DNA from 3 places in the Promicromonospora noduliphila genome. Region 3 is predicted to be linked to each of the others. Evidence: predicted binding sites of a transcription regulator. Region 3 holds the regulator's gene; each other region holds the start of a gene.
The links. Region 3 encodes LexA, which represses DNA repair genes until DNA is damaged. Its sites were predicted from a motif close to TCGAACANNTGTTCGA; they were not measured.

Region 1: the regulator LexA is predicted to act here: its motif matches at 3,069-3,084, upstream of AC0QU1_RS13505 (HNH endonuclease signature motif containing protein).
Region 2: the regulator LexA is predicted to act here: its motif matches at 3,126-3,141, upstream of AC0QU1_RS05400 (LexA family protein).

Annotation. Positions count from the first base shown of each region.
Region 1 covers NZ_CM167806.1:3,084,622-3,089,833, forward strand. The annotation lists gene AC0QU1_RS13495 (beta-L-arabinofuranosidase domain-containing protein) at 1-1,457, shown strand, start outside; gene AC0QU1_RS13500 (M6 family metalloprotease domain-containing protein) at 1,608-2,813, shown strand; gene AC0QU1_RS13505 (HNH endonuclease signature motif containing protein) at 3,129-5,015, shown strand; gene AC0QU1_RS13510 (epoxide hydrolase family protein) at 5,184-5,212, shown strand, end outside.
Region 2 covers NZ_CM167806.1:1,236,366-1,241,577, forward strand. The annotation lists gene AC0QU1_RS05385 (hypothetical protein) at 1-409, shown strand, start outside; gene AC0QU1_RS05390 (serine/threonine-protein kinase) at 406-1,347, shown strand; gene AC0QU1_RS05395 (Y-family DNA polymerase) at 1,375-2,649, opposite strand; gene AC0QU1_RS05400 (LexA family protein) at 2,646-3,101, opposite strand; gene AC0QU1_RS05405 (PPC domain-containing DNA-binding protein) at 3,368-3,820, opposite strand; gene AC0QU1_RS05410 (helix-turn-helix domain-containing protein) at 3,830-5,212, opposite strand, start outside.
Region 3 covers NZ_CM167806.1:3,658,365-3,663,576, forward strand. The annotation lists gene AC0QU1_RS16075 (helix-turn-helix transcriptional regulator) at 1-46, opposite strand, end outside; gene AC0QU1_RS16080 (DUF5302 domain-containing protein) at 238-465, opposite strand; gene nrdR (transcriptional regulator NrdR) at 579-1,049, opposite strand; gene AC0QU1_RS16090 (LysM peptidoglycan-binding domain-containing protein) at 1,169-1,654, opposite strand; gene lexA (transcriptional repressor LexA) at 1,837-2,652, shown strand; gene AC0QU1_RS16100 (hypothetical protein) at 2,766-3,053, shown strand; gene AC0QU1_RS16105 (vWA domain-containing protein) at 3,132-4,763, opposite strand; gene AC0QU1_RS16110 (L-lactate dehydrogenase) at 4,922-5,212, opposite strand, start outside.

The DNA.
Region 1 (5,212 bases), 570 kb from region 3:
CCTACCCGCTGGCGGGCACGAGCAGGATCCGGGTCGACGCGACCGGCGACCTCGACCTCCGCCTCCGCGTGCCGGGCTGGGTCACCGACTGCACGGTGACCGTCGACGGCGAGGTCCAGCCCCTGCGCGCCGTTCCGGGAAGCTACGTCTCGCTCCGGCGGAGCTGGCGCCCCGGCACGGTGGTCGAGATCGGCATGCCGCTCACCCTGCGCGAGGTGCCCGCGCCCGACGACGCGTCGGTGGTCAGCCTCGAGCTCGGCCCGACCGTGCTGCTGGCCCGCAGCGCGGCCACTACCTGGCTGCCCGTCGCCACCGCGCGGTGGCGGCGCCTGGACGGCACGCTCGACGCCCCGCTGGTTCGGGCCGACGACGGCACGTGGCGGCTGGGCGAGCTCGTCCTGGAGCCCGCGTGGTCCGGGGGCGACGAGCGTCACCACCTGTACCTGCGGCGGGCGGACGCGACCATCGTGTTCGCGGGGGCGGACGGCGGGGGTGGCTCCGGTGTGCCGAACGCCGCGCGGGCGGACGGCCGCACATTCCTCGACGTGTTGTGGTCGGACGGCGGTTTCGCCTCGCGGGACGAGTTCCTCGAGGCCGTGCTACGCGTGGCGCGCGAGTTCGTGGAGTTTGGGCTGCTGAGCGCCGCCGAGGCCCGGCGGGTCCTGCGGGCGGCGGCGCGCTCCGCCGTCGGCTTGGTCCCGGAGGATCCCGTCGATGAGGCCGCCGCCCGCGAAGCAGAGACGGCACTCCTGTCCAGAGCGCCGGCTTCCGCCGTCGACGGGTCAGCGCCGCGCGTCGAGATCGTCCCGGCCACGGCACCCGGCGTCACCGGCTGGTACCGCCAGCCGGCCGAACTGACGGTCACGGCCCGGGCCGACGGCGGAGGGGCCGCCGCGGAACTCCGCGGCAAGGCGACGGCTCCTCGGGGTGAGGGGCTCGAAAGCGCCCCTGACGCTGCCGCTGGGCTCCGCAGGATTCCGCGGGGCGAAGACGCCGGAAGTACGCTCGCCGAACTCCGCGGCGCGGCCACGACTCGACCGGGCGACGCCGACCTCACCGTCGAGATCCGGGTCGGGGACGCGCCGTGGACGCCCGTCGGACCAGCGCCCCTCCTGCTGGGCGACGGTGTGCACACGGTCACCGCGCGCGCTGTCGACCGCGAGGGCCGCGAGCGCCGCGTCGTCCGCGAGGTCAGTGTCGACACCACGCCGCCCCGCACCACCGCGACCGCCCGCCGCCTCGGTCCGCGGGGCGTCGAGATCAGCTTCTCGGCCACCGACGACGTCTCGGGCGTGGACGGCATCCGGTGGAAAGGGCCGGACACGTTCTGGGCGACCTTCCGCGAACCGTTCACCCGGGCGCTGGCCGACCGCCCCCAGGTCATCGAGTTCACCGCCACCGACCGGGCGGGCAACGAGGAGCCGATACGGACCCTCGTCCTTCCGGCCGCTGACTGAACTCCCCGACGCCTCCGACGTGCAGGTCGCCGGGCACCACCCGTGAGCCAGGTAACAGCAGACGAAGGAACGACCAGTCGAGCGACAACAGAACAACGGACGAGGAGAGCGCACGTGAATCAGAGACCGCACTCGCGCAAGATCCGCCTCATGCCACTCAGGATCGCGGCAGCGATCACCCTGGCGGTAGGCGCCGCGATCCCGGCGAACGCATCGACCGGCACGTCCGGCGGCTCCGCCGTCGCGCCCACACCAACAGCCGCGTCGGCCTCCGCGCCGACGTCCGCCTGCCGGCTGCCCGCTGCCCTCGACGGCCTCGGCTCCGGGTTCCCGGTCGACGACCAGGCCCTCCCTGCCGTCGGCACGCTCAGGGCGGCGCTGCTGTTCGTGGACTTCGAGGACAATCCGGCGCCGGCGGATTCGCTGGCGGAGGCCGGGGCGAACCTCGCGCCGGGCGTCGAGTACCTCGAGCGCGTCTCGGGCGGCCGGCTCGACGTCGAGACGACGCCGTCGCAGGGCTGGGTGCGGATGCCCGAGCCCTCGACGTCGTACCCGTTCGAGCGGGGGCTGAGCTACGAGGACCACGTCCGGTACATCGGCGATGCGATCGCGGCGGCGGACGGCACCTTCGACTTCTCCGACGTCGACGTCGTGTGGGTGACGGCCACCAGGGAGGCGCCGAACATCACCTACTCGCCGACGACGAACTTCCTGGACGTGACCGCCGACGGGAACCACCTGACGCACGCCGTCACGTTCGGCTACGACCAGTGGCGCTGGGGCGGGCTGGTCCTGGCGCACGAGTCGGGGCACACGCTCGGCCTGCCCGACCTGTACCTGTTCGAGGCGCCGCCCGACGACCCGGGGAACTGGCACGCTGCGGTCGGCGGCTGGGACCTGATGGGCCTCATCTCCGGGCAGGGGCCGGAGTACTTCGCCTGGCACCGGTGGCAGCTCGGCTGGCTCGACGACGAGCAGGTGGTGTGCGCCGATCCGAGGCAGGCGACCACGGCGCGCCTCGGCCCGGTCGAGGAGTCCGCCACCGCGGCCCCGTGGGAGGACACCATGGTGGTCCACCGGATCTCGGAGACGCGGGCCGTGGTGGTCGAGAACCGGCAGCCGGCCGGCTACGACGCGGGCATCGGCACCAGCGGCGCCCTCGTCTACACGGTCGACACGTCCGTCCGGTCGGGCGAGGGCCCGATCCGCGTGGTGGACGCGACGCCCGGTTCGGCGGAGGGCCTGGACGACGCCCCGTTCGCGCCGGGTTCCTCCTGGACGGAGCCGACGACGGGCACCGTGCTCACGTTCCACGCCGCGGCGGCGGACACCGTGCGGGTGACGGTCGAGCCCTGACCCACTTGATGTCCGACGCGCAGGTCACTCGGGTGGCCTGTGCGTCGGGCTCCGGTCGTGACACCGGCTGGTGGCGTGGCGCTCGCTCCTTCAACGGCGTTGGCCGCTGTCACGGCACGGGCTCCTGCAACGGTCCCGGTTCCTGCAACGGTGTCGGCTCCCCTAATGGCACGCCGCGCCCGGCGGCGCATCCGGAGGTGGGGTTCTTACGCGGGCGGCAGAAAGCCCCGCAGCCGACGAGGCGATCGGCTAGTATCGAACGTGCGTCCGTAGTAATGGCGCGTTTGGGCTCGGGATCTCTGGGGGTGAGGGTGCATGGATGATGGGCAGCGCTACGCGGATATGAGCCGCGCACTGGTCGACGACGCGCCGTCGTCCTGGCCGCCCGACGCCGTGCCGGTCGCGCTCTGGCCGGTCGAACGACTGCGGGCGGCACTGACCGGGCCGCCCGGTGCGGAGCTGGCGCGCGTCGTCGCCGACGCCACCGACCCGAACGCCGGCCTCCTGACCGATCTGTCCGACGACGCGCTGGGCGACCTGGTGATCGCGTGCGGGCGGCTGCAGTCCTGGGCCGCAGGGGTGCAGGCCCGTGCCGTGGCGGAGCGCGCGGCTCGGGAGACCAACCCGCTGGCGCACGCCAGCCTGGTCGGACAGGTCACCAGCGAACTGGTGATCACCGACGCCGAGGCGACCGACGTGGTGGTCCGGGCCGAGTCCGGAACCCAGCACCCCACCGTGATCCGCGTGCTGGAGAGCGGCCGGATCGACGTGAAGAAGGCCCACATCCTGCTGCGCTCCGCCTCGCAGCTGACCGTGGCGGAACGGGCAGAGGCGATCGCCCGGTTCCTGCCGCAGGCACCGCACCGCACCTGGCGGTGGCTCAAGAACAAGATGCTCGCGTTCGCCAAGTCCCGCCACGGAGCCGCCAAGACCGCCAGGGCCGCCGCCCAGCACCGCAACGTCCAGCTCGACCGTGCGGAGAACGACATGGGCTGGCTGTCCGCCTATCTGCCGGCGGTCGACGCCGCGGCGGTCTGGGGCGTCGTCGACGACATGGCCCGCCAGCTCCGACGCACCGCGGGCGAGGAACGCGACCTGGGCCAGCTCCGCGCGGACTGCCTGACCGGGATCGTCACCGGCCGGCTCGTGCCGGCCGACCGCTACGCGGACGCGGACACCGAAGCCGAGACCCTGGCCGAGGCCTGGACCAGTCCCGGCGTCGTCACGCACGGCGGCCTGGGCGACGGTCCGGGTGATGCTCCCGACCACGGACCCGTGTGCACCTGCGGCGGCCGCGCGCCCGTCGTGCGGCAGGTCGTGCAGGAGGTGGTACGGCCGGTGCGAGTGGTTCCGACCCGGCCGGTCGTGCGGGTCACCGTCCCCGCCAGCGCGCTCCTCGGGCTCGACGCCGCGCCGGGCGAGCTGGAGGGCTTCGGGCCTGTGCCCGCGGACGTGGCCGCCCAGGTCGCCGACGACGCGACCTGGCAGCGCCTGCTCACCGACCCCGTCACCGGGGTCCTGACCGACTACTCGACCAGTGCCTACCGGCCCGGCAGGGTACTCCGTCAGGCGGTGACCGCCCGCGACCTGACCTGCACCTTCCCCCAGTGCGAGCATCCAGCGGACTGGAACGACCTTGACCACATCGCACCGTTCGACCACGACCTCGAACCGGCGACCCAACCGCCCGGCACACCGGGCCAGACCCGCGCCGACAACCTCCAGCCCTTGTGCCGCAAGCATCACCTGCTCAAGACCCACGCGGGCTGGGGTGTCGTGCGCGATCCCAAGACAGGGGTCACGACCTGGACCACACCCACCGGCCGGGCCCACGCACGCCCACCGACGGTGCTGGACACCCGCGTCGAGCTCAACCAGGTCGACCCCGACACCAGCTACGACCTGACCCACCGCGCCCTGACCGGACGCCGTCTGCCGCGCCAGTATCGAAGGACCGAACCGGGGTCCACGCACAGCGCCACAGCGGCCGGCCCCAGCCCAGTCGCCAACCGCGTCCTCGACTCCAGCCTGAGCCCTGCCGCTAGCCGCACACCAATTCCCAGCTCGAACCCCAGCCCTGGCTACGGTCCCGTCCTCAGCCCTGGTCTCAGCACCGACCTGGACTCGAGCCGCGGCACCGGTATCAGCAGCAGCGGCACAACCAGCACCACCTCCATCCACCTCGGCCGGCCACCCTTCTGAACACCGCCCCAACCGCGATCACGCCGCGAGACCGTCCACCAGGACCCCCCTCGGTGGCCGAGTTACCACTCCCGAGGGCCACGTACATCCGCGTCGCCAGTGGCGTGGCTGTCCGGCGGCGCAACCGCCAACGACCCGACTGTCAGTGGCTCGGCATACCGTCTTCCCATGAGCGAGCCGACCAGCGCACCACGCCC
Region 2 (5,212 bases), 2.4 Mb from region 3:
TCTGGACACGCATGCCCTGTGGCCGCTGCAACCACTGCTCGGTGCGGACATGCACGATCTGATGCTGGAGCGGGCGGCCGGTCGTGCCGAGTTCCTGGCTGCGCAGCTGCAGGACTCGGATGCCCGGGTGCGGGCCGAGGTCGTGGTCGATCTCATGGTCGCCCTGTGGGGCGGGCAGCACACCGACGATCCGCCTGCCCACTGGTGGACCACGCCCCTGGGCCGGGCGTGCGCCGCCGCCCTGGCACCGCAGGTCGACCTGGCCGTCACCCACCAGCAGGCGGCACGGATGCTCGGTATCACGCGCGGCTCGATCGCCCAGATGGTCGCCCGTGGAACCCTGGCCCGCCACCGTGACGGTGGTGTGGACAAGGCCGCCGTCCTGCGCCGCTTGGGTGGGCGCGGATGACCGGGACCATCCCGCAGCAGGGGCGCCTGCGGCCGCGGGACATGCCCACGCTGCGCGCCGACCTGGTCGCAGCGTTCGACCACACGGCCGCTCGGATGGACCGGGTGCTGGCCGGCGCACTGGAGCGCGGCGTGTCCGGTGCGCCCGCAGTGCGGACCCGCCGGGTCCGCGAGAACGCCGCCGCGTGGTCCCAGGCGGTTGCCGTCGGCGCGCTGTGGTGGGTGGCGCCGGAGATGACCGACGTGGCCGCCACCGCCGCCCGGACGGTCCCGGACGGAGAGATCAGCCTGCTGCACGAGCACGCCGACCCCTCCGGCGTGATCTTCTGGGCCGGGTCGACCGGCCTGACCCTGCCGTGGACAGACGCGCCCGCCGAGCACCAGACCACCACGGCGTTCGGTACCCGTGTGCTGCCGGACCTGCCCGTCGTCGCGATGGCGTGGCGCACCGTCGGCACACAGGTCTGGGTCAGCCCGCTGACCGACGACGCCCGCGCCCTGCGCGCGTCCAGCGGGCCGGTGGCCCGTACCGGGATCGTGGAGATCGAGGTCGAGCCGGAAGCGATCCAGAGCCACCATTCCCGTCAGGCCGACATGCTGCTGCGCGCGACCCACGCCCTGGCCCTACAGCCAGGTCTCGGGGAACGCCGCCTGGAAACCACCCCAGGCACCGGGCGGGGCACCACCCGCCGCCGGGAGCCGCAACAGGTCACTGTCGTGTCCCTGCGACGCCCCGCGCCACCCCCTGGCCAAGACAGTGTCATCGCGGCTTCTGCCCGCCAGTACACCCACCAGTGGGTCGTGGGCGGCCACTGGCGACGCCAGGCCGTCGGCACCAAGCACTCCGAACGACGCCTGACCTGGATCGCCCCCCACATCAAGGGCCCCGACGACAAACCCCTGATCCTCAAGGACCACGTCAAAGTCTGGAAACGCTGACCAGCAGTCGCGGGCGCTCCGGTGGGGTCAGGCTCTGACGGGGGTGAGTTCGGCCCAGTGGGTGGTGGCACGGGGCGTGAGCATGGGGCGTTTCATCTGCCAGGACGGGCCGGGTCGCAGGCCCGCGTACCCGAGGCCGATCGCGTGCCGGCCGGTCTTCTTCTGGATGCGGTCGATGAGGGTGGCGATCCCGGCGTCCTCGTGCGGCGAACGGAACATCTCGAACGGCCGCTGAACCCCCGCCGGGGTCAGATCGGTCAGCAGCAGCCCGGCTCGGGCGTACCGGGCGCCGGGGATGATCCGGGGCAGCAGCCGGTGCGCGGCCCGGGTCAGCTCGACCGGGTCAGCGGTCGGGAACGGCAACCGGACTCCCACGCTCGGGTGGTGCCTGTCCGTGGCGTAGTGGCTGGTGCCGGCGAACGCGGTCAGCGTGTGGGCGACCTGGTGGTGCTTGACCAGCCGGGTCGCGGCCTGCTGAGCGTAGATGCTCAGCGCCTGACGCATGCCCGCCGTGGTCGTGACTTTCTGCGCGAACGAACGGGACACGATCAGCTGCTGCTTCTTCCCGCTGTGGTCTTCCTCTGGCCCGATGCACGCCACGCCGCGCAGCTCCAGCGCGGTGCGCATCACCACCACGTTGAACAGCGCCCGGAGGTGGGCCGGGTTCGCGGTGGCCAGGTCCCACACGGTCAGGACGCCGTGCCCGGCCAGACGCGCCTGCAGGCGACCGGCGATGCCCCAGACCTCGCTGGTCGGCAACGCCCGCATCAGCCGTTCGCGCCAGCCCGGGTCGGTCGCCGGCCACACGCACACCCCACCGAACGCGTCGAGCTTCTTCGCCGCCCGGTTGGCCAGCTTCGCCAACGTGCGGGTCGGCGCGATGCCGACGCTGACCGGTAGGCCGAGCAGGCGGCGCATCGAGGCCCGGACCTCCCGCCCCAGCCGCACCATCGCCACCGGGTCCGCCGCGGTGCGCCGGTCGACGGCCAGGAAGGCCTCGTCGATCGAGTAGACCTCCAAGTCATGGGTGAACCGCTCCAGCACCTCCATGGCGCGGCGGGACATGTCCCCGTACAACTCGTAGTTGCTGGACACCGCCACCACACCCAACTGATGGGCCAGCGGACGCAGCTCGAACCACGGCCGCCCGAGGTCCAGACCCAGGGACTTCGCCTCGCGCGACGCGGCGACGACCATGCCGTCGTTGTTGGACAGCACGATCAGCGGCACCCCGTCCAGGCCAGGGTTGAACACGCGCTCGAAGGACGCGTAGGCGCTGTTGACGTCCACGTGCGCGATCATCGCCGGCCCGGCCGGTGCAGGTGGTGGATGCAGTAGGTGACCACGCCCCACACCTGCAGCTCGCTCAGCTCCGACACGACGATGTCCGGGTGGGCGGCGTTCTCGGCGCGCAGCACCACACCGTGCGGGCCGATCTCCAGACGCTTGGCCGTCAGCTCACCGTCCAGGACCGCCACGATCACGTCGCCGTTACGGGGCTTCATCGACCGGTCCACCAGGAGCTCGTCGCCGTCGCTGATCCCGGCATCGGTCATCGAATCCCCGGAAGCACGAACGATGAACGTCGCGGCGTGATCGGTCACCAGCATCTCGGTCAGGTCGATCTCGCCGTCGTAGTAGTCCTGTGCCGGAGACGGAAACCCGCATGCCACGGCCACGGGCGCGATCCGCAACGCTGTGCTGTCGGTGGCGTGCAGGGTGGTGACTCGGCGTGGCGGCGACAGGGCGAGCATCACGCCTCCCAGACAACACAAAGGTAGTACATGCGTTCGAGTCTATGTCGGGGAGAACATCCCGCGACAACCGGGCAGGTCAGCCGCTCGCAAGCCGAGCGCGGGTTGTGACCGGGGCGTCGGTGTCGGTGGCGGCTGCATCCTGGTCTTAGGCAGACCCGTCCGTGAAGCGAAGGCCTTTGATCATGGCGCGGGGCCGAAACATTCGACCAGGGCTGGTCCGACTCGAAGTAGGGGTGTGCTGGACATGGAAGGCGGGAGTGCGATCAGAAGCGGAGGAGGGGCGCGTCGTACAGATTCGGGTCACGCATGCGGTTGAACTGCGGTGACTTCACCTCAATGACGTGCATCTCGGTTAGGAACTGCACCGTGGCGGAGAGCAGGTGGCTGGTGTAGCCGGTGGCGCTATGCGTTTTGAGTCCGGCTGAGACGTGGATGTGTGGGGCGACCTTGCCGGCCGCCTCATCCCAGGCCAGGTCTCCGCTGCCGTGAGCCTCGGCATTTTCCAGGTGCACCTTGGACCAGACTGGCGCGTCGGGGTTCTCGAGCCTGTCGCAGGTACCGACGAGGTCGACTTCTCGGAAGCCCGCGATGAATCGGATGAAGCCTTGCCGGACTTCGTTCTGCTCGCAGAAATCGTTGAGGGCGGTGAAGAAGTCGTCGCCGTGGTCGAAGGCGACAACGAACTGTCGGCCGAGGGTTAGTTGTGCGCTGCGCATGCGCGCAATCTACCGACCTGTTGGTGCAAGCGTTCCGACAAACTGGCAGGCGCGATCGATACCGGCGGCGGACAGAAGTCGGCTGCGGGGGGAGATGAGCCCGGCAGCGCCGTAGTCGCCGAGCTGCGCGCAGCGGGTGGCGAGCCAGGTCCAGTCCAGGTCCAGGTAGCTGGCTAGTGCACGCAGGCGTCTCTCTGCGGTCGTTCCCGCGTTGACCGACCAGGCCTGTGCGAAGGCGAGCGCGTCGGAGAACTCTCGTAGTTGAGGGCGCTGGTCGGGTATGTCGACGTGCCACAGGCTCTCGGTCCCCACCCAGGTGGCGATGATCGCTCGTTGACTGTGGTCGGTCACGAAACCAGGCAGCGTCGCGTACTCGGGCTCGGTCACGACGTTGACTGTGATCGCGAAGGATTCCATCAGTGCCACGGCGAGAAGCAGCAGTATCCGCTCGGTCCGCGGCGAGATGATTGCGACACTGGGTGGGATGCAGAACGTGCGTTGTGGCGAGGCGGCGTTATTGCCGGCATAGACGCGCAGGTAGTTCAGCTTGTGCTTGAACAGGAGCCAAGCGCTGGCTTCCTCGCCGCGTTGCTCCCGAGTCCAGAAGTCCGGCTGCTCGGTCAGCCGGTGTGAGTGACGCTGGATGTGGTCGGCACAGAACTGCGAACCCAGCCACATCTGGGACACCGGCGAGAGGTCGTCGACGACGGCGCCGGTGACCGTCGAGCTTGGCGACTGTTCGTACACACTCAAGTTGCGAAGGGTCCGCTCCAACGCGGCGTCGTCGTCCAGGAGGGAGTCGTCGAAGTTGGCCGCCGCCCACATCACGCCGAGGGTGAGATCGTCGAGTTCGTACGCTCGCGGAACGGGCACATGGTTTTCTCCCGATGGGTTGGTGATCCAACGGCGGGCTTGACGTGCGTCCATCCCGTAGAAGGCCGGAGCAGCGCCGTCGGAAGACTGGACCGCAGCTACCACGAGGGCGCGTCCCCTGCTCCTGAGAGGTTCACGACCGGGCGTGGGCTTGGGAAGGGTGGCCACAATCCGGCCGTCGTCGACGGCCGCGACGGCTTGCGCTGGCAGGGTGGTGCCCGTGAAGTAGCGGCCAGCTGGCGCCTCAAAGAGGGCGTCGCCACCCGTACCGGGGACGGGAAACGTGAGCCGGGGGACCGATCCGCTGGCGGCCGTGGCGAACGCTCCCGCGGGCTCCAATTCTGGTCGGCCTCTGACCATCTCGGGTTTCGAACTCCTGGCACCGCCCGGAGTTCGAGACGACTTCGCCGCCAGGGCGGCGTAACGGCGATCAGATGCGGGCAGGTGGGCGATGTCGACGGCATCGATAAGGTCGGCGACGGTGTGTTCAGGCCCGAATGTAGTTGCTGTGTCGAGTGA
Region 3 (5,212 bases):
TCCACATCGGCGTGCGGTCCTCGGGCTTGCTGTACGGGTCGGTCATGTATCTGAGGTGTGTTGTCGGGGCCGACAACATCGCGTGTCCGTAGGCGCTGACGGTCGCCCCTGGGCGCTCGAACTGTGTCATGAACCGTGTCATCACGGGTCGCCTCTTCCTTCTCTAGGCGCCTCGCGAGAACGGCAAAGGCCGCCGACCAGGTCGGATACCTGGTCGACGGCCTCGGTCGAGGAGTCTCAGCCGCTCTTGCGGCGGAACATCTTCTGCACAGGGCCGGTCGTCTCCGAGCCGTGCACCGCACCGGTGTTCACACCACCCGCGGCGGTCCGGCGCCGCGCGGCGTTCTTGCGGTCCAGGGCCTCCTTGAACCGGGCCTTCGCGTCCATGCTCGGCGCGGTCGGGGCCGTGGGCTCCTCAGCGCCCTGAGCCTCGGACTCCTGTGCACTGGGCTTCTCGTCCGTCACACCGATCACCTCCTCCTGTTCGGGGGTCCCTCGATCGGGTCCGCAGTCCGCCCCAGCCTGCACTACGGCACGCCTGGGTGCCAACGCATTTCGCAGCTCCGCCGTGGCAGCGGTCAGGCCTGCGCGGCGGCCCGCTCTGCGCGCTCCGCACGCAGGGAGGTGATGGCGCTCTCGAAGTCCTCGAGCGAGTCGAAGGACTGGTAGACGCTCGCGAACCGGAGGTAGGCCACCTCGTCGAGCTCGCGCAGCGGGCCGAGGATCGCCAGGCCCACCTCGTACGCGTCGATCTCCGCGCTGCCGTTGCTCCGCAGGGTCTCCTCGACGCGCTGGGCCAGGAGCGCCAGGTCGTCCTCGCTCACGGGGCGGCCCTGGCAGGCCTTGCGCACGCCCGCGGCGACCTTGTCGCGGCTGAAGGGCTCGGTCGCGCCGGAGCGCTTGACCACCGAGAGGCTCGCCGTCTCCACGGTCGTGAACCGCCGGTTGCAGTTCGGGCACTGCCGTCGACGCCGGATCGACAGACCGTCGTCGGCGGTTCGCGAGTCCACTACGCGCGAGTCGGGGTGACGACAGAACGGGCAGTGCATGCTCACTCCTGCGTGGTCGACCACCGACCGGAGGCATCCGGTCGCGCCCCGACCGTAAGCGGGCAAACCACCCCCATGCAACATCGCCGCAACATTTGACGGCGATTCGTGGTCCCTGGTCACTCCTCGGGGAGCAGGAGGAGCTCTCCGACCCGGAGCGTGCCCGACGACATCTCGTTCAGCTCCTGCAGCCGCTCGACCGCGTGCCGCACGTCCTCGCCCGGCTTCGCCACCTGCTGCGCGAAGCCCCAGAGGGTCTCCCCCGGCTGCACGGCGTGCACCCGGACCTCCGTCGGTTCGCCAGGGGAGCTCGCGACCGCGGTGGCCCCCCACGTCGCCATCGGCGCGACCAGGAGCATCGCCAGCAGCACCAGCACCACGCGGCCACGCCGGGTGAGCCGCAGGCCCGCCAGGCCGAGCCGGTCGGCGAGCGTCCGCTGTCCGCCGTGCGGGTAGACAGGGGCGACGGCCCGCCGGGGCGCCAGGCGCGGGTACAACGGGATCGCGGGCGGTCCGGACGCCGGAGCGACGGCCGGTCCGGACGCCGACGCGTAGGCCTGTCTGTGGGTCGGGGTGTACTGCCGCAGCGGGATCACGTCCCCCATGGCCCCTCCTCCGAGAGTGTCTGGAACTCATACACGCGTTCGTCGAACGCCCGTACCATTGTGTAGCACGGGACACCGACGATGTCGAGACTCGCTCGAACATTCGTTTGAGCGGAGCGGGTTTGTGACCTAGAGTGGGTTACGCACAGGAGAACATTTGTCGGAATGGGAGGGGCACGGGCATGACGGGACGGGACGGGACCAGCGACACGAGAGCCGTCGACACGGCACTCTCCGGGGTCGCCACGCTGGACGCGCCGGACGACGGGGCGGTCGCCGACGTACACACGATCTCGCCGGCAGACCGCCTCACCGAGCGGCAGCGCCTTGTGCTGGACACGATCCGGCAGTCGTTCGAGACGCGGGGCTACCCGCCGTCGATGCGGGAGATCGGCGAGGCCGTCGGGCTGGCCAGCCCGTCGAGCGTCAAGCACCAGCTCCAGATGCTGGAGAAGAAGGGCTTCCTGCGCCGCGACCCGAACCGGCCGCGCGCCATGGAGCTCGTGGAGCCGCTGGCCGACCAGGTCGACAAGCCGACGCGCGGCGAGATCCACTGGCCCGAGCCGCGGCGCAGCGGCCAGGTCCACTGGGGTAGCTCCGTGCCCGACGACGCCGGCACCCCGCCGCCGTCGTACGTGCCGCTGGTGGGCCGGATCGCGGCCGGTGGGCCCATCCTGGCCGAGCAGGTCGTCGAGGACGTCTTCCCGCTCCCCCGCCAGCTCGTCGGCGACGGCGAGCTGTTCCTGCTCAAGGTCGCCGGTGACTCGATGGTCGACGCCGCGATCTGCGACGGCGACTGGGTGGTCGTGCGGCGCCAGAACGTGGCCGAGCAGGGCGAGATCGTCGCGGCCATGATCGAGGGCGAGGCGACGGTCAAGACCTTCAAGCAGACCGACGGGCACACCTGGCTGCTGCCGCAGAACGCCGCCTACGAGCCCATCCCGGGCGACGAGGCGCAGGTGCTCGGCCGCGTCGTCGCGGTGCTGCGGTCGCTGTAGGTTCTGCTGCCCGGGCGGTTCCTCCGCAGGTCAGGTCTCCGCAAGTCAGGTGTGGAAGACTGCGGGCGAGGAGCTGCCCGGGACGGGGCGGTCAGCACAGGAGGTCTTGGAACGTGACTGAGGTCTGGAGCGAGATCCTGGCCGCCGTGGGCGGTGCGGTCGTGGCAGCGGTGGCGATCGCCATCCTGAACCGGCTGTCGCCCTTCCAGGCGGTGGTCGCGAGCACCGTCATCGGGTTCGGGCTCGTGGCGCTCGGCTGGGTGCTCGATGTCAACGAGCTGGTGATCGCCGCCGTGGCGGTGGTGGCCACCGGCCTCCTCGGCGCGCTGTACATCGCCCTGCGGCCCCGCGGCGGGGCGGGCACCGGCGCGGGCGGCTCGCCGGACCCTGCCGGTAGCTGAGCCGGTAGCTGACCGGCCCCACCACTGCCCGACCAGCCCGTCACTGCCTGACCGGCCCGCCACCGGCGTCCGGCCGCGTCACTGGTACCCGCGGATCTCCTTGAACGCGGCGCTCATCGACGTACGGTCCGCGTCGAAGACGCGGCCGCCGGTGAGCTCGGCGATGCCGTCCACCGCCTCCTGGGCGGCACGCTCGTCGCCGAGCATCACCACGAACGTCGGGATGCCCGTGGTGCCGTAGCCCGCCGACCGGAACTCGGTGCTGAAGTCCTTCAGCGACGCGGGCGGCTCGTTGTTCTCGCCGTCGGTGAGCAGCACTATCGACTGGTAGTAGCCCTCCTCGCCGGCCTGCTGCGCCACCTCGTACGCCCGCAGCAGGCTCTGGTACACGGCGGTACTCCGGCCGTCGGCCGGGAGCGAGCTCACGTACTCGCTGAGCGACCCGAGCTCGGCCGGGTCCGCGTCCGGGTCGTGCAGGTCGAAGGTCTCCGGATCCCCGGGCTCGGAAGCGTACGGGATGACCGTGATCCGCTCACCCTCGCGGAACCGCGTGAAGTCGTCGGCCATGGTGCCGCCGCTGCTCGTCAGGTCGCCGAACGACTGCTTGAGCTGCGCGATCCGCTCGCCCTCCATCGACCGCGAGGTGTCGAGCACGTACACCGTGTGGGCCGGCTGGCGGTAGTCGCGCAGGTAGTTGTCGATCAGGCCCTCAGCGGTGTTCAGGTCACCCGGCAGGGGCACGGCCAGGGGGTCCAGCGCCGACACGGCCTCGTTCGCGAGGACCGTGCTGTCGGAGAACGGGCGCCGGTACGTGGCCGCCGTCAGCTCCTCCTGCGTCTCGTCCTCCCGGAGCCATGCGACCACGCGGTCGTACGCCGCGCGGTCCTGGGCGTTCAGGAGGGTCAGCGGGTAGTCCGCGTAGACGGTCTGCTCGGGGTAGACCGGCACCAGGTCCGGGATCCGGTCCGACTCCCGCAGCGCCACGACCTCGGACTCGTAGTTGACGATGGCGTCGGCCTCGTCCTGGCTGTCCGCGAACTCGGCGCTCAGCCAGCCGGAGCTGCCCGCGGTCTTCACCAGGCCCGAGAACAGGTCGGATACCCGCGCGTCGTCGACGTCCTCGAGGTTGAGCTCGTCGCCGTTGGCGTCGAACGCCGCAGCTACCCCGACGAGCGCGGAGAAGCCCGAGTTCGAGGCCGCCGGGTTGGTCATGAAGAACGACAGCGAGCCGTCGGCGGCCCGGTCGGCGATCTCGCTCCACGGCACGGTCTCGGTGCTCGTCCAGCCGAGCTCCTGGGCAGTGGCTGCCTTCACCCCGAGGACGACGGGCGAGCGCATGGTCTCGCCGCTGGTCGCCACCCACGCGCTCTCCGCACCCTGGTCCAGCGCGGTCTTCTCGTCCCAGAGCAGCTCCATGTAGTGGTTGGACGAGAACCAGGCCAGGTCGCAGCTCGCCGTCGCGGCGTCCTCCGCGCTGCTCGTGGCGCAGAGCGGCGCTCCGTTCACTATCGCCTCGGCGCCCTCGAGCGTGCCCACCGGGGTCGGGATGAGCGTCACTCCGGTCTCGTCGCGCAGCTCGTCCATCAGGGTGTCGTTCCCGAGCACGTCCATGAGCTCGGAGCCGGCCAGGACCGTGAGCGTCACGGGCGGCTGCTCGTTGATCGCCTGCGCGGCGGTGATCGCGAACCCGCCGAAGGCGAGCACCAGCACCGTACCTATGGCTACCTTGATCGTCCGCTGTCGCCGCTGCTCACGCGGTTGCTGCTGCTGTTGCGCCACTCCACGGATGCTCGCACGGAGGCGATGTTCGCCGCTGCACCGTCGGTGATATTCCAGGACATTTCATGAAACGTTCATCCTGGCCGCCGTCAGAACCCGAGCCGCCGCTGCACCGCCCGCACGCTCTCGGCGGAGGCGCGCAGCCCGGCCAGCTCGTCGGCGGACAGCGGGACGCGCACGTTCACGGTGACGCCGCGGCGGTCCACCAGCGAGGGCACGGACAGGCACACGTCGCTGATGCCGTGGTAGTCGTCCAGCAGCGACGACACCGGCATGATCCGGCGCTCGTCCTTGAGCACCGCCTCGATGATCCGGGTGGCGGCCAGGCCCACGGCGTAGTTGGTGGCGCCCTTGCCCTCGATGATCCGGTAGGCCGAGTC